Regions from separate parts of the Mesorhizobium sp. LMG17149 genome, predicted to be linked through region 3. Evidence: predicted binding sites of a transcription regulator. Region 3 holds the regulator's gene; each other region holds the start of a gene.
What was found. Region 3 encodes PhoB, which activates phosphate uptake and scavenging genes when phosphate is short. Its sites were predicted from a motif close to TGTCATNNANCTGTCAT; they were not measured.
Positions count from the first base shown of each region.

Region 1: the regulator PhoB is predicted to act here: its motif matches at 1,586-1,602, upstream of NP945_RS18995 (putative 2-aminoethylphosphonate ABC transporter substrate-binding protein).
Region 2: the regulator PhoB is predicted to act here: its motif matches at 6,007-6,023, upstream of pstS (phosphate ABC transporter substrate-binding protein PstS).

Region 1 covers NZ_JANIFL010000007.1:357,124-365,065, reverse strand. The annotation lists gene NP945_RS19000 (putative 2-aminoethylphosphonate ABC transporter ATP-binding protein) at 1-265, opposite strand, end outside; gene NP945_RS18995 (putative 2-aminoethylphosphonate ABC transporter substrate-binding protein) at 388-1,413, opposite strand; gene NP945_RS18990 (hypothetical protein) at 1,656-1,799, opposite strand; gene NP945_RS18985 (aspartate aminotransferase family protein) at 1,802-3,160, opposite strand; gene phnY (phosphonoacetaldehyde dehydrogenase) at 3,233-4,690, opposite strand; gene phnA (phosphonoacetate hydrolase) at 4,953-6,212, opposite strand; gene NP945_RS18970 (2-aminoethylphosphonate--pyruvate transaminase) at 6,237-7,436, opposite strand; gene NP945_RS18965 (Na/Pi cotransporter family protein) at 7,576-7,942, opposite strand, start outside.
Region 2 covers NZ_JANIFL010000007.1:454,001-461,942, forward strand. The annotation lists gene NP945_RS19440 (sensor histidine kinase) at 1-1,100, shown strand, start outside; gene NP945_RS19445 (sigma-54 dependent transcriptional regulator) at 1,097-2,500, shown strand; gene NP945_RS19450 (N-acetyltransferase) at 2,484-2,912, shown strand; gene NP945_RS19455 (Na/Pi cotransporter family protein) at 2,994-4,718, opposite strand; gene pstS (phosphate ABC transporter substrate-binding protein PstS) at 4,797-5,945, opposite strand; gene NP945_RS19465 (anhydro-N-acetylmuramic acid kinase) at 6,158-7,273, opposite strand; gene NP945_RS19470 (SDR family NAD(P)-dependent oxidoreductase) at 7,645-7,942, shown strand, end outside.
Region 3 covers NZ_JANIFL010000008.1:261,638-269,579, reverse strand. The annotation lists gene NP945_RS20900 (ROK family protein) at 240-1,487, shown strand; gene phoB (phosphate regulon transcriptional regulator PhoB) at 1,504-2,193, opposite strand; gene phoU (phosphate signaling complex protein PhoU) at 2,210-2,917, opposite strand; gene pstB (phosphate ABC transporter ATP-binding protein PstB) at 2,944-3,768, opposite strand; gene pstA (phosphate ABC transporter permease PstA) at 3,786-5,102, opposite strand; gene pstC (phosphate ABC transporter permease subunit PstC) at 5,099-6,565, opposite strand; gene NP945_RS20870 (PstS family phosphate ABC transporter substrate-binding protein) at 6,662-7,690, opposite strand.

The DNA.
Region 1 (7,942 bases), on a different contig from region 3:
ACTGAAACACGATGCCGTAGTCGCGTTTTGACGGCGGCAGCGTTGAGATATCCCTGCCCCCCTGGCGGACGACGCCTCTGGTCTGCAGGTCGAGGCCGGCGACGGCGCGCAGCAGCGTGGTCTTGCCGCAACCCGAAGGGCCGAGAAAGCAGATGAATTCGCCTTCGTTGATGTCGAGCGAGATGTCCTTCAGCGCATGGAACTCGCCGAAGGCCTTCCAGAGATGTTCGATCCGCAGGTAAGCCGTGTTGCCGGCAGCGGTCATGGGATGCACCTCGGCCAGCGTTGCCGATAGATCAGCGACGGGTTCGTGTCTCATTTTGACCATCCGGGAAGAGTTACGAGAAGGGCGCCGCTCTGACGGCGCCCTGTCGAAATGCTCTGCGTCTAGCTCTTGGGCTCAGACTTGGCGTCGTAGCGCTTCGTCCACTCGTCGAGAATGGCCTTGCGGTGGTTGGCCGCCCACTCGAAGTCATTGTCGATCATCTTGGACTCGATATCTGCGGGCAGGAATTCGACCGGCTTGGCGACATTCGGCATAGCCAGAACCGCATAACCTACATTGTACATCTCGTTGGCCTCCTTGCTGATCGACCAGTCGAGCAGCGTTTTGGCGGCTTCGAGATTTTTCGTTCCCGCAACGATCGCGGATGCCTCCATGTCCCAGCCGATGCCTTCGGACGGGATGACGATATCGAGGGGAGCGCCCTCCTTCTTCGATTTCGCGGCGCGGAACTCGAACGAGATGCCGATTACGGTTTCACCGGCGGCGGCCATTTTGCACGGCTTCGAACCAGAATGCGTGTAGGCATCAATATTCTGATGCAGGGCGTCCATATAGGCCCAACCATCCTTCTCGCCGAACAACTGCAGCCAGCTCGATACATCGAGGAAGCCGGTGCCGGACGAGGCCGGGTTCGGCATCACGATGTGACCCTTGTATTCCGGCTTGGTAAGATCTTTCCAGCTGGTCGGCTCGGCGAGGCCAAGCTTTTTGCCCTCCACGGTGTTGAAGCAGATCGAAGCCGCCCAGGCGTCCATGCCAACCCAGGCCGGTGGCGTGTCCTTGTCGACAAACTTCGGCTTGAGCAATTCGACGCCTTTTGGCGCGTAGGGCTCAAGCATGCCTTCGGTCTTCAGCACCAGAAGCGATGTAGCGGCAAGGCCCCAGACAACGTCGGCCTGCGGATTGTCCTTTTCGGCCAACAGCTTGGCGGTAACGACACCCGTGGAGTCGCGGACAAAGTTCAGTTTGATGTCGGGATGGCTCTTTGTGAAAGTCTCGGCGTAGCGGGCGAGATCTTCGGCTTCAATGGCGGTATAGACTGTCAGTTCGGAGGTTTCGGCAAAGGCGGCGGATGACATCAATGCCGCGGCGAAGGCCATTGCGATAGTTGCGTTGCGCGATTTCATGCTCAGTTCCCCTTTGATTGTTGGCACATTCTGCGATGCACTGTGACGATCGCGCCGGTGGACATTGCGGCCCTGTAGCGCTTGTGGATGTCGTCGTTGGGTCAACTCTGGGGATTGGTGATCGATAAGTAAAATCTATTTATTTTATGACAGGCAAACTTCTCCTGATAGTTGTCATGGAACTGTCGCATGCCTGTTGCGGCCGCGATTTCGCGCTTGCGAAAGCCCACGATTGGCAACGGTCAGCCGAACGAAACGCCCGTTGTCTGTGCCCGCAAACGCGGGTCGGACGAGCGGACAGTCACCACCAGATCGACCCCCCTCGCCCGCAAGCCCGCGTCGATTTCAGGGCATTCGAGCTCGCGGTCGGTGCGCACGGCCTTCATGGTCAGGCCGCCAGCACGGCGGTCTCGAGGATGTCGAGCGCACGATCGAGATCAGCTTTCGAAATGACCAGCGGCGGCGACAGCGTCAGCACATTGCCCTGGCTGACCTTGAAGCTCAGCCCCTGCCCCAGGCAAGCATAGAAGACGCGTTCGGCGAGATCGCGCGCCGGCTCGCGCGTATCGCGATCCTCGACGAGCTCGACGCCGACCATCAGTCCCCTGCCCCTGACGTCGCCGACATGGGGCGAGCGCGCCATCAGGTGCTGCATACGCTCCAGCATGTGCCGGCCAAGTTCGGCCGCGCGTTCGACCAATCCTTCCTTCAGGATGATGTCGATCGTCGTCAGTGCGGCGCGGGTCGTCACCGGGTTCTTCTCGTGGGTGTAGTGGCCGATCGCGAAGCCACCGGTGACGTCGAGGTCGCGGCGCGCGATGACGGCGGCGATCGGCAGGATGCCGCCGCCGAGCGACTTGCCGAGGACGACGATGTCGGGCGTCACATCATCATGCTCGTGGGCGAAGAATTTTCCCGTCTTGCCCAGCCCGGTCGGGATCTCGTCGAAGATCAGCAGCGTGCTGTGCCGGTCGCAGGCTTCGCGAACCCGCTTCCAGAAACCGGGCGGCGGCGGGTTGGGCGTCGCCCGCATCGGTTCTGCGACGACCGCCGCCACGTCCTGTTCGCGGCCGAGCACATAGGCGATCATGTTGGCGCAAGCGAGCCCCGAGGCTTCGAGGGAATCGTGGCCATAGGGACAGCGATAGCCGTCCCAGGGTGCGACGTGCTCGGTGCCGGTCATCATCGGGCCTGATATGTGCGAGCGGAAGGTCGCCTCGCCGCCGACGCTTGCAGCGCCGAAGCCGGCCCCGTGGAACGCATCCCAGAACGACACCGTCTTGAAGCGGCCGGTCGCGGCGCGGGCGATCTTCAGCGCGACCTCGATGGCATCCGAACCACCGGTGGTGAACAGCACCTTGCCGAGATCGCCGGGCGCCAATGCCGCCAGCTTCTCCGCCAGCTCGAGGGCGGGCTCGCAGGTAAAGCGGCGCGGCGCAAAGCAGAGCTCATCGAGCTGCTTTTTGATCGCCGTGACCAGCCTTGGATGGCCGTAGCCGAGGTGATGCACGCTGTTGCCGTGGAAATCCATGAAGCGGCGGCCAGCGGTGTCCTCGATCCAGATGCCTTGCGCCTTCGCGATGGTCGAAAGGCAGGGGCTGGACAGACTCTGGTGCATGAAGGCAGCCGCGTCGCGATCGAGCAAGCCGCGGATCCGCGGATCGTCCTGCCCGGCATCCCACCGGCCGCGAGCCGCTGTGGTGTTGGAATCGCCTTCGGTGTGCACAAGCTCTTTGATCGCGGCCATCATGGTCTCCGAAACGCGAATGAGGGAGCGGCGAACGCTCCCTCGGTTGTCTTATCCGTCAATGCCGCCCGGTCAGGACCAGGGCAGCGAAAATGTCTTCACATTGGTGTAGCTCTTCATCGCCTCGATGACGCCTTCCTTGTAGCCATTGCCCGAATCCTTGATGCCGCCGAAGGGCGACATCTCGATGCGGTAGCCCGGCACTTCCCAGATGTTGACGGTGCCGACCTGAAGGCCGGCGATGTATTTCTGCATGCGCGGAAAAGAGTTGGTGCAGACGCCCGACGACAGGCCGAAGGCGGTCGAGTTGGACAGTGCGATCAGCGCATCATCGTCGTCCGGCGCGCGAACGATCGGGATGATCGGGCCGAACGTCTCCTCCATCACCAATTCGGATGTGTGAGGAACGCGATCGACGACGATCGGCGGCAGCAACGCGCCCTGACGACCCGGATTGTAGAGGATTTCGGCGCCCTGCTCGGCGGCCATGTGGACGCGGGCTTCGAACAGCGCCGCCGCCTTCTCGTGCACGACGGTGCCAAGGTCGGTCGAGCGGTCCATCGGATCGCCGAAGCGGATTTTTTTCGCCCGCTCCAGCACCAGCGGCACGAAGCGGTCGGCGACGCTTTCCTGAACCAGGATGCGCTTGACCGCGGTGCAGCGCTGGCCGGAGTTCTTTGTCGCGCCGGCGACGGCCAGATCCGCGGCTCTGGCCAGATCCTCGTCGGAGAGATCGTTGAGGATGATTAGCGGGTCGTTGCCGCCGAGTTCCAGCACCTGGCGCTTGTAGCCGGCGGTGCGGGCGATCATCTTGCCGACCGGCACGCCGCCGGTGAAAGTGATCAGGTCGATATTGTCGTTGGTGATCATCTCGTTGCCGATGTCTGCGGGCCAGCCGGTCACCACCGACAGCATTTCGGGCGGCAGACCGGCTTCATAGAGAATGTCGGCCAGGAGAAGCGCCGTCATCGGCGTCAATTCGGTCGGCTTGACCACCACGCAATTGTTGGTGGCGATCGCCGGCGCCACCTTGTGCGAGACCATGTTGAGCGGGTGGTTGAACGGCGTGATCGCCGAGATCGCCTTCAACGGCTCGCGGGTGGTGAAGATCTTGCGCGCCTTGCCGTGCGGGGTGAGGTCGCAGGAGAAGATCTGGCCGTCATCCTGGATGCACATCTGCGCCGACAGCGTGAACACGTCATAGGCACGGCCGACCTCATAGAGCGAGTCCGTCTTGGAGATGCCGAGCTCGAGCGTGATGAGATCGGAGATTTCTTCGCGGCGCGACGCCAATGCCTCGGCGGCGCGGAACAGGATCTGCTGACGCTCGTAGCGCGTCAGCTTCGATTTGTAGCTGGCGGCGATCTCGAATGCTTTTCGCGCGTGCTCGGCACGCCCGGCCGGCACCGTGCCGATGACGGTGTCGTTCCAGGGGTAGCGCACCTCGACGACGCCGTCGGCATCAACTTTCTTGCCGGCAATGCGCATCGGCTCGTGGCGGACTGTGATGGCTGGGTCGAGCTTGGTCATGTGAGTTTTCCCGGTGCTCGGAGAGCACATTGATCTTTGTCGGCGAGGCCATCGCGTCTTTGCAATGGCTTCCCCCACTCCGTCGCCGCTTCGCGGCGCCACCTCTCCCCCCTCCGGAGGGAGAGGAAGGGAGCCAAGGCCGGCGAGCTCAGCGCCCTTCCTCTCCCCCGTCGATCGGGGGAGAGGTGGCCCGAAGGGTCGGAGTGGGGGTCGACCAGCGCCATCATGGACGGCGACACGCCCTCCCGGCGATCCAACTCACTCAGCCCGCCAGTGCCGCCGCCATTGTGGCGTAGTAAATGGCGTCGAAGTTTCTCAACACAGGTTCATCAGGCAATTCCGGCAGCACACGATTGACGATGAACGGCACCTCCTGCTCGGTCAGCCCACCATGCGACCGTAGCGGTTCGTTCAGAGCCGCCAGGTCATGGCGATGTTCTGAGGTGCCGATCGTCTTGTTCTCGGTCGAGATCAGCACGATGTCGCCGATGCGATCTGCCGGCAGCTCAAAGCGCTCGCACGCCGTCGGGCTGTCGACGACCAGCATGATGCCGTCGATCTTCGCCAGCCGGGCCATGATGCCGGCCTGATCTGCGCCATCAGGCAGATAGGCGGTGGCAAACGAGCCGAGCGCGCCGTGATGCACGACATAGGGGTCGGTGATCGGCAGGATGACGCGTGCGGCGTCCTTGCCCAGCCACTCGTCGAGAAGGTCCTGGACATAGACGACGTCGGGCGAACCGTCCGCCTTGTGCTTGGGCTTCATGCCATGGTCGGCGGTGACGACGATCGCCGCGCCCAGTGCATCAAGCTCGGTCAGGTATTTGTCGAACATCTCGTAGAAGGCGTTGGCCTGTGGCACGCCCGGCGCATATTTGTGCTGCACATAGTCTGTGGTCGTCAGGTACATGATGTCGGGGCGGAACTCCTTCAGCAGCTGGACGCCGGCGGCGAAGACGAATTCCGACAGTTCGGCCGAATAGACCTCCGGCACCGGCAGCCCAAAATGCTTCGAGGCATTGTCGATGCCGTGCTCGGCCCTGGTGGTGGTGTCAGATTTTTCCGCCGAAAAGCACAGCGCGCGGCCTTCATCGAAGGCAAGGCCCTTGCCAAGCAAGGCACGCAGCTTGTCCTTGGCGGTGACCACGGCGACCTTGGCGCCGGCATCGTAGAAGGCCTGGAAAATGGTCGGCGCGCGCAGGAAGCGCGGGTCATTCATCATCACTTCCTTGCCGGTCTCGCGCTCATAGAGATAGTTGCCGCAGATGCCGTGCACCGACGGTGGCCTTCCTGTGGCGATCGACAGATTGTTGGGGTTGGTAAAGCTCGGAATGACCGAGTGCGCAAAACGCACCGTGCCCTTCTGCTTGATCCTGACCAGCGCCGGCATCAGCCCGGCCTCGATCGCCTCGTCGAGATAGGCCGGCTCGCAGCCGTCAAGGCAGATGGCGATGGCCGGCACACGCGGCCAGGCGTAGGTGCGGCCGTTGACCGCGACGTTGATGGGAGACATCTGGTTCATCTGATATCCTCGAAATCGGCCGCTTCAGGCGGCGAGTTTGGCGCGCTCGGCGAGTGCCGCGGCGGGTGGAGCGGCGGTGTCGACGCCCATTTCATGCAGTGAAAAAGCCGCCGCCTCGACGACGCGGCGCATGACATGTTCGTCCATCTGGCCGATGCAGCCGACGCGGAAGCTATCGACGGCGGTCAGCTTGCCCGGATAGATGATGAAGCCCTTGTCCTTCATCAGATCGTAGAAGCGGTCGAAGGCGAAACTGGCATGGGCCGGGTTGAAGAAGGTGACGATGATCGGCGACAGCCAGCGATCCCCGAGCAGTGTCTCGAAACCGAGGTCGCGCATGCCGGCCACCATGACGTCGCGGTTCCTCGTATAGCGAGCGCCACGGCCGGCGACGCCGCCTTCGGCCTCGTGCTGGCGCAGTGCTTCAAGGAAGGCAGCGACGACGTGCGTCGGCGGCGTGTAGCGCCACTGGCCGGTCTTGTTGAGGTGCGCCCACTGGGCGTGGACGTCGAGCGACAGCGAATGGCTCCTGCCTTTGGCAGCCTCCAGCTCGCTCTTGCGGGCGATGATGAAGCCGAAGCCCGGAACGCCCTCGATGCACTTGTTGGCGGACGAGACCATCGCCTCATAGCGGATATCGTTGATGTCGAGCGCTACGGCGCCGAACGCGCTCATGGAATCGACCAGCAGCTTGCGACCCTTGGCGTGGACGGCTTGCGCAATCTCGGCGACCGGATTGAGGATGCCGGAGCTGGTCTCGCAATGGATGGCGATGACATGGGTGATATCAGGGTCGGCCGCGAGGGCCGCCGCCACCTCGTCGCCGCGCGGCGGCAGATAGTCGCCCTTGTCGATCAGCGTGTAGGCGCGGCCGAGATACTGCATGGTCTGCGCGGCGCGCAGGCCGTAGGCGCCGTTGGCCAGCACCAGAACCTTGCCATCTCTGGGCACAAACGAACCCAGCATCGCTTCAACGCAGAAGGAACCGCTGCCTTGCATCGGCACGCAGTCGAACTCATCGTTCCTGTCCCCGGTCAGCGCCAGCAGGCGGCGACGCATATCCGATGTCATGGCGCGGAAGTCGCCGTCCCACGATCCCCAGTCGCGCAACATCGCCTCCTTGACCGAATAGGCCGTGGTAAGCGGCCCTGGGGTCAGAAGATACGGCTCGCCCAGCGCCGGACTGGCCAGCGGCTCCGCGGCAAATTTCGTCTCGGCGAGCATGTTGTCCTCCGCTCGATCTGCGTTCGATGTGGCCTTATTCTTGGCCTGAATGATCTATTTGTAAAATCGTCATTTTGTATCGATGTATCGATTCTAACGATGGTAAGGATTGCCACTCGCCAGCGGAGAATGTCGCCCGTCAGGCCAGCGCCGGAGCCATCGCTTCCGCGGCCCCAGCGCCTTTCGCCAACCGGCTTTCGAGCAGATCACCGCTCTGCGTCAGCAACGGATAGGCGACAGAAGCCATCAGCGAGTTGATCTCCTTCAGCGCCCGCACCGCCTCCAGGTGGATGTCGCTGGTGTCGATGCTCTGCGGCATTCCCGATTGCAGCCGCTTGAGGTGACGGTCGTGGCTCCTGCGTTCCAGTCTGCGCATCCGCTCCTTCTCGACGACGAGTTGCCGCGCCGATTCGAGATCGCTCGACACCAGCACGTTGAGCGCAAGCTGCATGTTGGCCATGACACGGTTGTGAAGCCCGGCTAGTTCGCTCCAGCCGTCGCGGGAA
Region 2 (7,942 bases), on a different contig from region 3:
ATGCAGGCTTCGAGCCGCTGCCGATCCGGCGCGGCGCTGGTGACGGCCTGGCGACGATCGACAACGCGGGAAAACCGCGCCAGTTCGTCGAGGTGGTGCAGGATTTGCCCGCTGCTGTTCCTGGCTGGCGTCTCTGGCTGCTCACTCCCGCCGACGCTGCTCTTTCATCGGCCGCCAACACGGCGCGGCTCACCACGCTGCTTGGTCTGCTGCTGATGGGCCTGCTTGCCTACGTGCTGACCCGGCGCCGGCGAACGCGCAGGCTGAGGCAAGAGGCGCTGGCGCGGATGAATGCCGAACTGGAGAGCCGAGTCAGCACGCGAACGGCCGAGTTGACCCGCTCCAACACCGCACTTGCCGGTGAAATCGCCGAGCGCGAGAATGCTGAAGCCAAGGTGCGCCGGCTGCGCGACGACCTCGCCCAGGCCAACCGGCTTTCCATCCTCGGCCAAATCGCCGCCGGCGTGGCGCACGAGATCAACCAGCCGGTCGCCGCTATCCGCACCTATGCCGAGAATGCGGGCCGCTTTCTCGAAACCGGCAAAACCGAACCGGCCAGCGGCAATCTGACGTCGATCGTGTCGATGACCGAGCGCATCGGCGCGATCACCGGCACCTTGCGCACTTTCGCCCGGCGGCCGGGTGTCGCCGCTTCGCCGCTGCCGGTGCGCGAGGCGATCGACGGTGCGCTGTCGCTGCTGTCCGGCCGCATCCGCGATTCCGGCGTGACCATCGTCAAGCCGCGGGGCACCGCCTCGCCGGCGGTCATGGCGAGCCGCATCCGGCTGGAGCAGATCCTGGTCAATCTGTTGCAGAATGCGCTGGACGCTATGAAGGACCAGCCCGATCCCCGCATAGAGATCCAACTTGCCGAGCACGACGACAGGGTGCTGATTTCGGTGCGCGACAACGGCCCAGGTCTCGGCCCGGAAGCAGCCGGCAATCTGTTCATGCCGTTCCAGACCACCAAGGAGAAGGGGCTTGGCCTCGGGCTGGTGATCTCGCAGGAGATCGCCCAGGAATTGGGCGGCACGCTGCGGCTCGATCCCGGCAATGGCATCGGCGCATCCTTCACCATCGATTTGAGGCGAATTGAATGATTGAGGGATCAGGGCTGGTGGCGCTCGTCGACGACGATGCGGACCTGCTGCACGCCACAACGCAATTGCTCGAGCTTGCCGGCTTCGCTGTGGTCGCGCGCGACGCCGCCGAGGCAGCGCTTGCCGTTGTCGACAGGACCTTTGAAGGCGTGGTGGTCAGCGACATCCGCATGCCGGGCATGAACGGGCTGCAGCTGTTCGATCGCATCAAGGCGATCGACCCGGACATACCCGTGATCCTGGTCACCGGCCATGGCGACGTCGATCTCGCAGTGGCCGCGCTCAAGGACGGTGTCTACGATTTCATCTCGAAACCCTATGCCGGCGACCGCCTTGTCGAGGCGCTGAAACGGGCGAGTGAGAAGCGACGGCTGGTGATGGAGAACCGGCGGCTGCGCGAAGCCGCGGCCCTCGCCACTGACGGCCTGCCGCTGATCGGCGAGGCTCCTGCCATCAAGCGACTGCGCGAGACCTTGCGCCAGATTGCCGACATGAACGTCGATGTGCTGGTCGAGGGAGAAACGGGAACCGGCAAGGAAGTGGTGGCGGACCTCCTGCACAGATGGGGGCGACGGCGCGCAAAACCCTTCGTGGCACTGAATTGCGGTGCGCTGCCGGAGACGGTCATCGAGAGCGAGTTGTTTGGCCATGAGGCGGGCGCGTTCACCGGCGCGCAGCGGCGGCGGATCGGCAGCATCGAGCATTCCAGCGGCGGCACGCTGTTTCTCGACGAGATCGAATCCATGCCGCCGGCGCTCCAGGTCAAGCTGCTGCGCGTGCTCGAAACACGCAGCCTCACTCCACTTGGCTCGAACGACATCAGGCGCATCGATCTCAGGGTCGTCGCCGCGACCAAGGTCGATCTGGGGCGGTCGGACCAACGCGGTGATTTTCGCGAGGATCTGTATTTTCGCCTTAACGTGGTGACGCTGCGCATCCCGCCGCTGCGCGAGCGTCGCGGCGATATCCCGATGCTGTTTGGGCATTTCCTCGGCAAGGCGGCAGAACGGTTCGGCCGGCCCGTCGCCAAGGTGAATGCAGCTGTCAGCGATCATCTCCAGTCGCATGACTGGCCAGGCAATGTGCGCGAGCTTGCCCATTTTGCCGACCGTGTTGCGCTCGGCCTCGGTCCGGAAGATGAGAGGAGGGCGGTCTCCGCGCATTCGCCGGAGCCTACGGCAGCATTGCCCGAACGGGTCGGCCAATACGAAGCACAGCTCATCCGCGACGCGCTGCGCGACCATGGTGGCGAGGTGCGCAGCGCCATCGATGCGCTCGGCGTACCGCGCAAGACCTTTTATGACAAACTCAAGCGCTACGGCATTGCCGCATCAGAGTTTCGCAATGGCGGCGACGCCGACACGCAACCATCTCGGAAAAGCGATGAACACGACGCTTGAAACGACGGCAAATCCCTTGCCGGAAGAACTCGCCTTTCTCGGTGAACGGCTGACGGCGTTCAACGACGGCGATGTCGGCGCATCCGAAAGGAAGGCGCTTGTGGTGTTTGTGCGCGACGAGGATGGCGCGGTCGTCGCCGGCATTTCCGGTTACACCGCCTGGGGCTGGCTCTACGTGCAATGGCTCTGGGTCGATGAGCGGCTGCGCGGCCAGCACATGGCCGGCAAGATGCTGGATGCGGCCGAACACGAAGCGGTGGCGCGCGGCTGTCGAAACGCCTGGATCGACACCTTCAATCCGAACGCCGCCAAGGTCTACCAGCGTCAGGGTTACGAGCCCTTTGGAACGCTTGCCGATTTCCCTATCGGCCGCAGCCGCATCTTTCTACAGAAGAGGCTGGCGTTGGCCTGATCCATCCCGGCGGAACCGGGATGGACTGTCTTCCTGCCTGACCCGCAATCCGAACGAAGGTGGTTATGGTCCGGCGGACCGTTACTCGGCCGGAACCAGGCCTGGGTCTCCCATCGGGCTTGCTCTGGTTTCCTTGCGTGCCGACGCACGGGCGAGCACGCTTTGGCGGTTTACGGATCTGCGCTCGGCATCGATGCGATGGATCAGGATTTCCGCACGCTCGATCGACCCGAGCAGGGCCAGGATCGTGCCGCGTTCGGCGGCACCGGCATTCGGTCCGAGCGCCAGCGTGCGGGCACGCAGTTCCTCGACCCCGGGCAGATTTACATGGCCGGCCGGCATCTGCGGGCTGGAAATTCCGTAAGTAGGCAAGATTTCGCGCAGCGACGTGTCGAGCTTGTTCAGCGCGACGTCGACGATGGCTTGCGCCGGGTTGCTGAACTTCTCGCGCCTGACGCGGCGCGCCACCTGATGCATTGATTCCGTCAGGGCGGCCGTGAAGTCGGCTTCCTCGATCAGGCTGGCGATCAGATCGAGCTGTTCGTAAGGCAGATCCTCCTTCATCAGCGCGGCGGTGTAGGCGCGGATATCGCGGCTGAGGATGTCGGTCGCCAGATAGTGCTCGCCCGGATCCGACGGCGCCTTCTTGGAAGAGCGTGCGATGTCGAGGAACATGGCGCCGGCCTCCAGATGGCGGGCCGTCTCTTGCTGCACGGCGGGAATGGCCTTGGCAAAATCGCTGGCCAGTTTGCGGTCGAGGAATTTCGGCGTCGAGAAATCCTCCGCGTCGTCGGCATCCGTGTGGCCGACACGCGATAGCACCCGCTCGAACACGCCGATGAACGGGAATAGCAGCACTGTGTTGAAGACGTTGAAGAAGGTCGAGTAGAGGCCGACCGCGACCGGCACCAGGGGGAAGGTCTCCTTGCCGTCGACAATCACCGGAACGGCCGGATCGCCGCCGAAGAACTGCATGGCCCATTCCAGCACCTGGATGGAGACGAAGAACAGAGGGATGGTGATGCACACCCCGATGATGTTGAACGAGATGTGCGCATAGGCGGTCCGCTTGGCGTTCTTCGAAAGGTTGAGCGAAGCCATCCACGACGTGATCGTGGTGCCGAGATCGGCGCCGAGCGAGAAGGCGACGGCGGTTGTCCAGTCGAGAATGCCCGCCGCGCCAAGGCCCATGACGATGCCGATCGTCGCCGAGGACGAGTGGATCATCGCGGTCACGCCGGCGGCGATGAACACGCATTTGAAAAGGTTGAGGTAGGAGTCGGCCGTCAGCGTCTGCAGCAGCGCCATGACTTCCGGCAGGTTGCGAAGCGGACGCAGGCCGCCGGTCATCAGGTTGAGGCCGTAGAAGATCAGAGCGAAACCCATGCAGGCGAGCGCTATGTTCTTCACCTTTTCGCTTTTGGCGAAGCAGTAGACCAGCGAGAACACGCCGGCCAGGATCAATCCGAGCGGACCGAGCGGCAGGGCGATGAGCCCGTTGCCGAGCGTGGTGCCGATGTTGGCGCCCATGATCACGCTGATCGCCGGCCGCAGGGCGATGACACCGGCATTGACCAGCCCGACGACCATGACGCTCATCGCCGTCGACGACTGGATGACGCCCGTGATCAGCGTTCCCGCCAGCACGCCTTTGACCGGCGTACCGGCTGCCTTGGCGAGAAAGTCGCGCATCCGGTTGACCGACAGCGCCTGGATGCCGTTTGCCATGAAATCCAGACCGAGCATGAAGATGCCCAAGCCGCCGATCACCGGCACGAGGATGTCCTTGAAGATATCTATGTCCATTTCAGGCAGGCCCCCAACAAGTCGCCACGACGACGCGGTATGAAGTTCAGTTGCTGCGCAAGGCAGCTTTCGTTCGGGTCAGTTTCCGACCGGCAATTGCCTTGCCCAATACTGTTCGATCTGGCCAATGAGCGCTTTCGGCAGCGGCACATAGCCGAGTGCGGTGGCGTCGCCGGCACCTTGCGCGAAGGCGAGCCGGAAAAGATCATGCACGCGGCGATAGCGATGTTCCGAACGCCCCGCGACCTGGACAACGGCGAACACCGCCGTGCTGATCGGGTACGCACCATCTCCGCTGCGATTGGTGAGGGAGGCGAAGAAGTCGGTCGTTTCCCCCCAGGCGACGGAGGTGGCCGCTGCTTGCACGCCCTGCGGGTCCGGTTTGACGAACTTGCCGGATTTGTTCTGGACCGCTGCGAAGGGAAGGCCGGCGCGAAGAACCTGGCCGTATTCGGCGTAGGCAATCGCCCCCTTGCTCGCAGCCACGGCACGAAGAAGCGCTTGCGTACCTTCCGCGCCTGTCCCGAGCGGCCAGTCGATCAGAGTGTCGGCTCCAAGCTTCGTCTTCCAGTCTTCGCTTGTCGATGACAGAAACTCGGTGAAGACATAGGTTGAGCCCGAACCGTCCTGCCGGTGGATGACGCTGATGGCGAGATCGGGAAGGGCTATGTCGGGATTGAGCACCCTTATCGCAGGATCGGACCAGGACTTTATCTTGCCCAGATAGATGTCGGCGATCACCGGGCCGGAGAGGTGCAGACCTTGCTCCGGCAGGCCATCGAGATTGGCGACCACCGCGATCCCGCCCATGACGATCGGAAATTGCTGCTGGCCGTTCCTGGCGAGATCATCAGCCTGCACGGGAACATCCGTGGCGGCGAAATCCAGTTCGGGCTGCGCAAGCCGCATCAGGCCGGCAAGGGATCCGACCGGTTCATAATCGACGGTCCAGTCCAGCGTGAAGAAGTCGCCGCCGTCGGCGCGTGCAGCCTTGTATGTCGTTGCCCACTTGCCGATGATCGGCGCGGCCAGTGTCGACCCCGCACCGCGAATGGGCTCAGCCCGCGCAGCGGATCCGATCATGGCCCCGATGATTGCAAGGGCGAGCGCAGTTGCCGCCCCCGAAACCGTCGGCCGTGCACCGCGCAATAAGGCTAAACCTGCTGACAACATAAATTGAATCCCAACTATACTGCCGCCGCTATGTAGGCGCGCATCAATGGCCATACGCCTGCGAAATGAGGCGTCAGCTGAAAACAAGATCGCTGTTGTCTTGTATTAATTCTTCTTAACGGTTGGATGACAGTGGGTCCCGGCGGAAAAGCTTTTCGACTATTCCGAAGAACTTTCGACTGCAAAACCTGAGCAAAAAGCCGCATCGCCTGAAAGTCGGCCGGGCGGGAAAGGTCATCCCATCCCGTTCCGGGATGGAAGAGGCTCTAACCGGCGAGTTTTCCGCCCTGCATCGGCCGCGGTGCGCCGGTCGTGCTCGGAAAGCTGATCGGCAGGCCGCGCAGCACGCGCACCGCCAGGAAAGCAAAACACTCCGCCTCGACCGCGTCGCCGCTCCAGCCGAGGCTCTCGGCCTGCACCACTTCGACGCCGGCACGGCTGGTCAGCATCGCCATCATGGTCGGGTTGTGGCGGCCGCCGCCGCTGACCACCAGTTTTTTCGGACGGCTTGGTAAGAGGTCGAGTGCCTTGCCGACGGCTCCAGCGGTAAAGGCGGTCAGCAGTGCCGCGCCATCCTCCGCATCCAGCCCGTCCGCCATGGCGGCGCCGAAGTCGAAACGGTCCAGCGATTTGGGATAGGGCTTGGTGAGATAGGGGTGCTGCAGCAGCTTGGCCAGCCGCGCCTCGTCCACCTTGCCCGCACCGCCGAGCGCGCCGTCGCGGTCCATCTCGCCGAGCCCCTTCGACTTGATGAAATCGTTCAGCGGCGCGTTGGCGGGGCCGGTGTCGAAGGCAACGACATTGTCGGCGCCATCCCACCAGGTGATGTTGGCGACGCCGCCGAGATTGAGTACGGCCACCTCGCCATTGGCGCCGGCGCCGCGCATCAACGCCGTGTGATAGACCGCGGCCAGCGGCGCGCCTTGCCCCCCGGCGCGCATGTCGGCCGAGCGGAAATCGTAAGCGACCTTGGTACCCAATATGGCATGCATCAGCTCACCATCGCCGAGTTGCCTTGTCTGGCCCAGCCGTCCAGCCTGCGGCGCGCGATGCAGAACGGTCTGGCCGTGAAAACCGACGACGCCGATATCGGCCATCGTCATGCCATAGCCTTCGACCAATTCCTTGACGGCTGCTGACTGGGCACGCGTCAGGGCTTCCTCCGCGGTGCGGAAGATCGCCGGCTCCGGCCCGTCAAAGTTCCATGCCCGCGCCTCCGTCAGCGTCTCTTCCAGCAGGGAGCGGATCGACGGAGGATAGGGCATCAGCCGATAGGTGCCGAAATCCTCGATACGTTCGCCGTCGGTCTTGATCAGCGCGACGTCGATGTTGCCGTCCAGCACCGTGCCGGTCATCAGGCCGACGGCCCAGATTGGTTCCATAATCGTTTCCTTGTTGAGCATAATCTTTTCCGAAAACCGTTTCCCACTTTTCGGGACCACGCTCCAGTCCCATTGATGAGATCGCCGACAGCTTTACGAAACCTGACGATTCTACCGCCAAAATGTTGGTCTAATGAATCCGGGCGGCGGGCAAGGTCCAAGCCTTGTCCCTTTCGAAGTGGCGGTCTCGGTGCTGAAGGCCGAGCGGCTTTCGTAGCTCCACAGGCGATGTTGGACCGCGCAACGTCGTTTCTGCAGCCCGTCTGGTTCAACAGCCAACGAGATGCCACCTCTTGCCTGTCAGCCCCGAAGGCGCGACCTTGTCTGGTCTGGCGAACGCTTCCGCCGAAATCCGCAAGGGAGAGAAAATCATGACCTCATCCAATGTGGCCGTTATTGCAGGCGCGGGCGCTGGTCTGAGCGCCTCGCTTGCGCGCCTTCTCACCCGGGAAGGCTTTCGCGTGGTTCTGGCCGCCCGTAACGTCGAGAAGCTCAGCGCTCTGATCGGCGAAACCGGTGCTCTGGCCGTTGAGACGGATGTCGCCGACGCTGCGTCCGTCGCCAGGCTGTTCGACACCGCCGACAAGGCCGGCACGCTGGCGCTCGTGGTGTTCAACGCCAGCGCACGCACACGCGGCCCGATCGCCGAGCTCGATGCGGAAGCGGTCA
Region 3 (7,942 bases):
CAAACTGACCCGAGGGCCGGCACAAAGGCTCTATTTTTTCGAGCCTCGAAAAAATACTGGGCCAACGCCCGAACGCTGTCAACATCGATTCTGATGGATTTTGATGTCATTTCGAGGTTTTTTCGAGTCTCGGAATAAATAAATGACACGGCCTGCAGCTTCTGCCAGTATTTACCGGCGTCACCGACAGCGTTCCAGGGGCAGGAGGAACCGCGGCGACCGGGAGGATATGAAAGAACATGTCGGTCGGAATCCGCCACGACGATCTGCGCCGCCGCAACCGCGCCATGGTGATCGCGGCAGTGCGCCGCGCCGGACAGCCGTCGCGAACCGAGATCGCCGCGACCACAAGCCTCAGCCATTCGACCATCTCGGCGATTTCATCCGACCTGATCGTCGAAGGCATCCTGACCGAAAGCAAGCCGAGCGAGGCCGGCTCGCTCAAACGCGGCCGGCCGCAGGTCGGCCTCAGTCTCAATCCGGAAGCGGCCGCGGTAATGACCGTGGTGCTGTCGCTGAACTTCCTCTCCGTCGCCGTCATCGACTATGCCGGCCAGGTAATATCCGAGGAACAGCGCCGGCTGGACACGCTGACGATGTCGCGCGAGTCGCTGATCGGGGAATGCACGGCCATCGTGCGGCGCCGCCTGGCAGATCCCGACCTGGACGTGCGCAGCATCGCCCGCATCGCGCTGGCCATCCAGGGCATCACCGACACCCGTGCCCGCGCCATGCTGTGGTCGCCGATCACGCCGCACACCGACATCGCCTTCGCTGACATATTCGAAGACGAGTTCGGCATCCCCGCCATAATGGAGAACGACTGCAACATGATGGCGGTGGCGCTGCGCTGGCGCGACCCCGATCGTTACCGCGACGATTTCATCGCTATCCTTTTGTCGCACGGCATCGGCATGGGACTGGTGCTGAAGGGCGAATTGTTCACCGGCACCCATTCTTCGGGCGGCGAATTCGGCCACATGATCCATCGGCCGAACGGCGCGCTATGTCGCTGCGGACGGCGCGGCTGCGTCGAAGCCTATGCGGGCAATTACGCCATATGGCGCAACGCCAGGCAGATGGGCGAGGATGCAGAACCCGTTGCCGATGTCAGCGACGCCGACATGCGCGCCCTGGCTGCCGCGGCCCGCGAAGGTGACGGACCCGAACGGGAAGCCTATCGCAAGGCCGGCGAAGCGCTCGGCTACGGCCTCGGCAGCCTGTTCGCGCTGATCGATCCGGCGCCGGTCGCCATGGTCGGTGTCAGCGCCGCCGCCTTCGACCTGATCGAGCCGGCATTGCGGCAAGCGATTGCCCAGACCGCCGGCGGCCAGCATTCCAAATCGATTTCCTTCGACACCGAGCCGAACGAACTGCCGCTGATCCGCGAAGGCTGCGCCATGCGGGCGCTGATCTTCGTCGATCAGGAGATTTTTGCGCCGGGCGTGCAGGCGAGATCCGGTTTCGGCGGCAAGAACGTGGCGTGAGTTCAAACGAGGGAGTTCAGTCCTCTCGGATGGCGTATCCGGCCCCACGGATCGTGCGGATGACATCAGGCATACGGCCATTGTTGACCGCCTTGCGCAGCCGGCCGACATGCACGTCGACCGTGCGCTCATCGATGTAGATCGTCTCGCCCCAGACATTGTCGAGCAGCTGGCTGCGCGAGAACACGCGGCCTGGATGGCGCATCATGAATTCGAGCAGGCGGAATTCCGTCGGCCCAAGCCGGATCTCGCTCTTCTTGCGATAGACACGGTGCGACTCGCGATCGAGCACGATATCGCCGACCTTGAGCACGCTGGACAGCACTTCCGGCTTGGCCCGGCGCAGCAGCGCCTTGACCCTGGCCATGAACTCCGGCGTCGAGAAGGGCTTGACCAGATAGTCGTCGGCGCCGGTCGACAGGCCGCGCACGCGGTCGCTTTCCTCGCCTCGCGCGGTCAGCATGATGATCGGCAGCCGCTCGGTCTCGGGACGCATTCGCAGGCGCCGGCAGAGTTCGATGCCCGAAACCGCAGGCACCATCCAGTCGAGCACCAGAAGATCGGGAACGTTCTCCTGCAGCCGGATTTCGGCCTCATCGCCGCGCGTCACGACCTCGACCTGGTAACCTTCGGATTCAAGATTGTAGCGGAGCAGCACGCCTAGCGGCTCCTCATCCTCCACCACCATGATGCGTGGTGCGATCATCGGCTGGTCACCCCTGTTATGCCGCTGGCGCGGACATTGCCGTCTCGTCCTGCTTCGGACGATTGGCTGGCAGCTGCGTGCCGGTCAAAACATAGTAGGCATTTTCGGCGATGTTGGTCACGTGGTCGCCGATCCGCTCGAGGTTCTTGGCGCAAAACAACAGGTGCGTGCACGCCGTGATGTTGCGGGGATCTTCCATCATGTAGGTCAGCAGCTCGCGGAACACCGAGGTGTATTTGACGTCGATGCGTTCATCATTGTTTCTGAGCGTGGCAAGCGCTGCCGCGTCAGCGGCGGCATACTCGTCGACGACCCCCTGCACCTGGATCAGCACCAGCTGCGCCATCGCGTCGATCGAATGCGAAAGATCGTGCGGCGTGACGCTCAGCCCGACAGTGCCGACGCGCTTGGCGATGTTCTTGGCAAGGTCGCCGATGCGCTCGAGGTCGCCGGCCATGCGGATCGAACCGACCACCGCACGCAGATCGTTGGCCATTGGCTGGCGCTTGGCGATCAGCGTGATGGCGCGATCGTCCAGCTCGCGCTGGCGGGCATCCATGATGGCATCGTCGGAAACCACGCGCTGCGCCAGCGCATTGTCCGAATTGAGCAAAGCCTTGGTCGAGCCACTGACCATCGAGCGGGCGAGATCGCCCATGTCGCGGATCAGCTGGCTGATCTGCTCCAGATCCTCATCGAAAGATGCAACGGTATGTTCACCCATGATCTTCGTCCCTCATATGCCTGAGCTCAGCCGAACCGGCCGGTGATGTAGTCCTGGGTGCGTTTGTCGTCGGGGGTGGTGAACATCTTGTCGGTGGCGCCCTCCTCGACCAGATAGCCTAGATGGAACATCGCGGTGCGCTGCGACACGCGCGCGGCCTGCTGCATCGAATGGGTGACGATGACGATCGTATAGTTCTGGCGCAGTTCGTCGATCAGTTCCTCGACGCGAGCAGTGGCGATCGGGTCGAGCGCCGAACACGGTTCGTCCATCAGGATCACCTCGGGTGACACGGCGATGGCGCGTGCAATGCACAGACGCTGCTGCTGGCCACCGGAAAGACCCGTGCCAGGTTCCTGCAAACGGTCCTTCACCTCGTTCCAGATCGCCGCCTTCTTCAAGCTCGACTCGACGATCTGATCCATGTCGGCCTTGCGCTTGGCCAATCCGTGGATGCGCGGGCCATAGGCGACGTTCTCGTAGATCGACTTGGGGAACGGATTGGGTTTCTGAAACACCATGCCGACGCGCGCCCTGAGTTCGACGACATCGATGTTCTTGTCGTAGATGTCTTCTTCGTCGAGCGTTATCTTGCCGGTTACCCGCGCGGAATCGATGGTGTCGTTCATGCGGTTGAGGCAACGCAGGAAGGTCGACTTGCCGCAGCCGGAGGGGCCGATCAGCGCCGTCACCTGATTCAGGCGGACGTCGAGATTGACATCGAACAGCGCCTGCTTCTCGCCATAGAACACGCCGACCTTGTCGCCGCGCATTTTGATCACTTCGTTCGACTTGGCGTTCATCTTATCGCCCACTGCATTTTCAAGGGACTGTTCGGTCATGATGTTCATACCAAAATGCCTTTTTTCTACCAGCGCCGCTCGAACCGACGCCGAAGCACGATCGCGGTGATGTTCATGGCCATGAGGAAGACGAGCAGGATGATGATCGCGCCCGACATGCGCTCGACGAAGGCGCGCTCGGCCTCGTTCGCCCACATATAGATCTGCACCGGCAGCGCGGTGGCCGGATCGAAAGGCGTCGTCGGTGGATCGGCGACGAAGGCGACCATGCCGATTAGCAGCAGGGGCGCGGTTTCACCGAGCGCACGCGCTAGACCGATGATGGTGCCGGTGAGGATGCCGGGTGCGGCAAGCGGCAGGATGTGCTGGAACACCATCTGCATCTTGGAGGCGCCAAGACCGAGAGCCGCCGAGCGGATCGACGGCGGCACCGCGGCAAGTGCAGCGCGCGTCGCGATGATGATCGTCGGCAGCGTCATCAGTGTCAGCACCAGGCCGCCGACGAAAGCGGCGGAGCGCGGCATGCCCAGGAAATTGATGAACACCGCGAGGCCGAGCAAGCCGAAGACGATTGACGGCACCGCTGCCAGATTGTTGATGTTGACCTCGATAAGGTCGGTGAAACGGTTCTTCTTGGCGAACTCCTCCAGATAGATGGAGGCGGCGACGCCGATCGGCAGCGCCAGGAGCAACACGATCACCATCATATAAAACGAGCCGATGATCGCCACGCCCATGCCCGAGGTTTCCGGGCGGCTGGAGGCGCCGTAGGTGAACAGGCCGCTGTTGAAGTGCTCGGCCATCGCGCCCTCGGCCTTGAGCTTGTTCATCCAGGTGATCTGCTGGTCCGAGACCTTGCGTCGCGCTTCCTCGACACTGAGGTCGATCTGGCCCTTGAAAGCCGAGTCGAGATTGGCGGCGGCGAGGATGTTGACGTTGCGTGTCGTGCCGATCACGGACGGATCGGCGGCAACGATGTCGCGCAACTGGACGCGGGCGCCTTCCGACAGGAAGCCCTTGAGCTTCTGGATCATCGGCTTGTCATCAGGAGAGATGCCGAGCTTGGCCACAAGCGCGTTTTCGGCAAGCTTGGGATAATTTGCCTTGATCAGAACGCTCGGATCGGTTGCACGCTTGCCGGAAGGATCGATCACCTTCTCGTCGAACGAGATCGGCAGTGATACCGTCGTCTGCCAGAAGGCGGTGTAGCCTTTCGAGACGATGGTGATCAGCATGATTGCCAGGAACGCCAGGCCTACGGAAATCGCCACGACGCCATAGAAGCGGAAACGGCGTTCGGCGGCGTAACGGGCCTTCAGGCCGATGTCGCGGCGCGGATGGGCCGCCGCCCTGACCATCGTATCCATGGAAATGTCGGTCATTCGTACTGCTCCCGATATTTGCGCACGATGTAGAGCGCGACGATGTTCATCACCAACGTCAGCGCGAACAGCGTCAGGCCGAGCGCGAAGGCGACCAGCGTCTGCGGCGAATTGAACTCGAGGTCGCCGGTGAGCTGGTTGACGATCTTGACGGTGATGGTCGTCATTGCCTCGAACGGGTTGATGGTAAGGTTGGCGGCGACGCCCGCCGCCAGCACGACAATCATCGTTTCGCCGATGGCGCGCGAGGCGGTCAGCAGGATGGCGCCGACGATGCCGGGTAGTGCAGCCGGCAGGATCACCCGCTTGATCGTCTCGGAGCGGGTCGCGCCGAGGCCAAGCGACCCGTCGCGCATGGCGCGCGGCACCGCGGTTATGATGTCGTCCGAGAGAGAGGACACGACCGGGATCAGCATGACGCCCATGACCAGGCCGGCGGTGAAGATGCTCTGGCCCTGGATGAAGGGCGAACCGCCGGTCAGCGCCGCGGACAGGTCGCGCAGGAACGGCCCAAGCGTGACGACGGCGAAGATGCCGTAGACGATGGTTGGTATGCCGGCCAGAAGTTCAAGCGCCGGCTTGACCACCGAGCGCACCTTGGGCGTTGCGTATTCGGCCATGTAGACAGCCGACATCAGCCCGACCGGCACCGCAACCAGCAGCGCGACGGCGGCGATGTAGAGCGTGCCCGCAAGAAGCGGGATCAGGCCGAACTGACCCTGGCTGCCGCCCGAACCGGCAGCGGCAAAACGCGGATCCCAGACGGTGCCGAAGAAGAAACTCATCGGCGAGACGCTTTCGAAAAAGGTGATCGTCTGGAACAGCATCGAAAGCACGATGCCGATGGTGGTCAGGATGGCGATGGTGGAGGCGGCAAGCAGCCCCCACAGCATCAGCCTCTCGACATTGTTGCGGGCCCTGGCGCGCGGCTCGATCTGCCTGAGCGCATAGAAGGCGCCGGCGATCGAGGAAACGAGAATGACAATGGCGCCGAACAGGCCGAGCCGGTCCTGGACCTTGTTCGCCTCGACGGCGATCGGGATCATGTAATCCTGCGTGTCGCTCGCCAGTGCCACACCCTTGGCGGCGAGCAGCGGCTGCAGCTCGGCAAAGCTGGCAGGCATTGCGGCCAGTGTGCCTGCATCGAGTTTGCGCAGGCCCCTGGCGAGGCTCTTTACGAGGCTGACATCCAGTGCCTCACTGGCAACCTTGCTGTCGACGGTGCGCTCGGGCAAGGCAGTGTGAATGTGTCGGTCAAGATAGACGGAAGACCCGACGGTCCAGACGGCAAGCAGCAAAAGAGCAGGCAGAACGGCGAGCAGGAAGGCCCACCAGCCATGATAGTGGGCGCGCGAATGCGGCTTGACCTTGCCATTGTCCTGGGCCGCGGCACGTTGCCGACCGATGAAAAAGGCAACCAGGCCGACGGCAACGACGATGGCCAGTACGAGCAAGGACGACATGGACCCACCCCAAGAGAAATTCTTACGCAGCCGCCATTGCGGCCTGCGATGAAACCGGGGCGCGGGATTTGGCCCGCACCCCGGTTCGGCAGCTGATTACATCGACTTTCCGGCGGCGAAAGCGTCACGCTGGGCCTGACGCTCGGCATCCGGAGCAGCAACGAGGCCGTATTCGGCGAGCGGGCTTTCCGGGCCAACCATCTGGTCGTCAAGGAAGAACTCGACATATTCCTTGAGGCCGGGAACGACGCCCAGATGCGCCTTCTTGACGTAGAAGAACAGCGGGCGCGAGACGGGATACTTGCCGCTGGCGATCGTCTCGGTCGAAGGCACGACGTCTTCCACGGTGGCGACCTTCAGCTTGTCGGCATTGTTCTCATAGAAGGCGAGGCCAAACACGCCGACGCCGGTCTTGTTGGAGTCGATGCGGGCGAGCGTCTCGGTATAGTCGCCATCAATGTCGACGGCCTTGCCGTCCTTGCGGATGGCGATGCAGGTTTTGCCGATTTCCTTGTCGTCGGCAATGCCGGCGGCCTTGAGAGCAGCCTTGTCACAGCCGGCATCGAGAAGCTTGGTCTCGAACACTTCGCGCGTGCCATGCTTTTCGCCCGGAATGTAGGCGGCGATGTCCCAGTCGGGCAGCTTCGGATTGACCTGGCTCCACTTGGTGTTCGGATTGTCGACGAGCTTGCCGTCGACGACCAGCTTGGCCGCGAGCGCCTTGTAGATGTCGGCGGGAACCAGCGCCCAATCCGGGCCCTTGATGTCGGTGGCGAAGACGATGCCGTCATAGCCGATCCGGACTTCCTGGACTTCCTTCACGCCGGCGTCGGCGCAGGACTTGAGTTCGTCCGCCTTGATCGGACGCGACGAGTTGGCGATGTCGATCGTATCTTCGCCGACGCCCTTGCAGAATTCCTTGATGCCCGCGCCGCTGCCGCCGGATTCGACGACCGGGGTCTTGAAGTTGGTGAATGTTTCGCCGAACTGCTCGGCGACGATCTTGGCATAAGGTAACACTGTCGATGATCCGGCGACCTGGATCTGGTCGCGCGCGGCGGCGAAGCCGGACGTCGCGGCGAGCGCAAGCGCAGCGGCCGACGCCGTATAGAGGAATTTCTTCATGTGGCCTGCTCCTGTTCGGAAGATGGTCTCTCGGCGCTCGTCAGTCGGCGCCCGCTGAGGCCAATAGCCTTCGATTATAACAGTCGCATGACAGTTTGATGTCACCCCGGTAACGCGTCATCGGGATGAGCAGAATGCCGCCTGGCCGGCACTCCCGACGCAGCCCCGCTTTGTCACCGGAATCAGGGACTTGCTCGATTCGGTCGAGGCTGGCCGGCGATTTGGGGATCAGCCGGCCTTTATGAAGAAAAG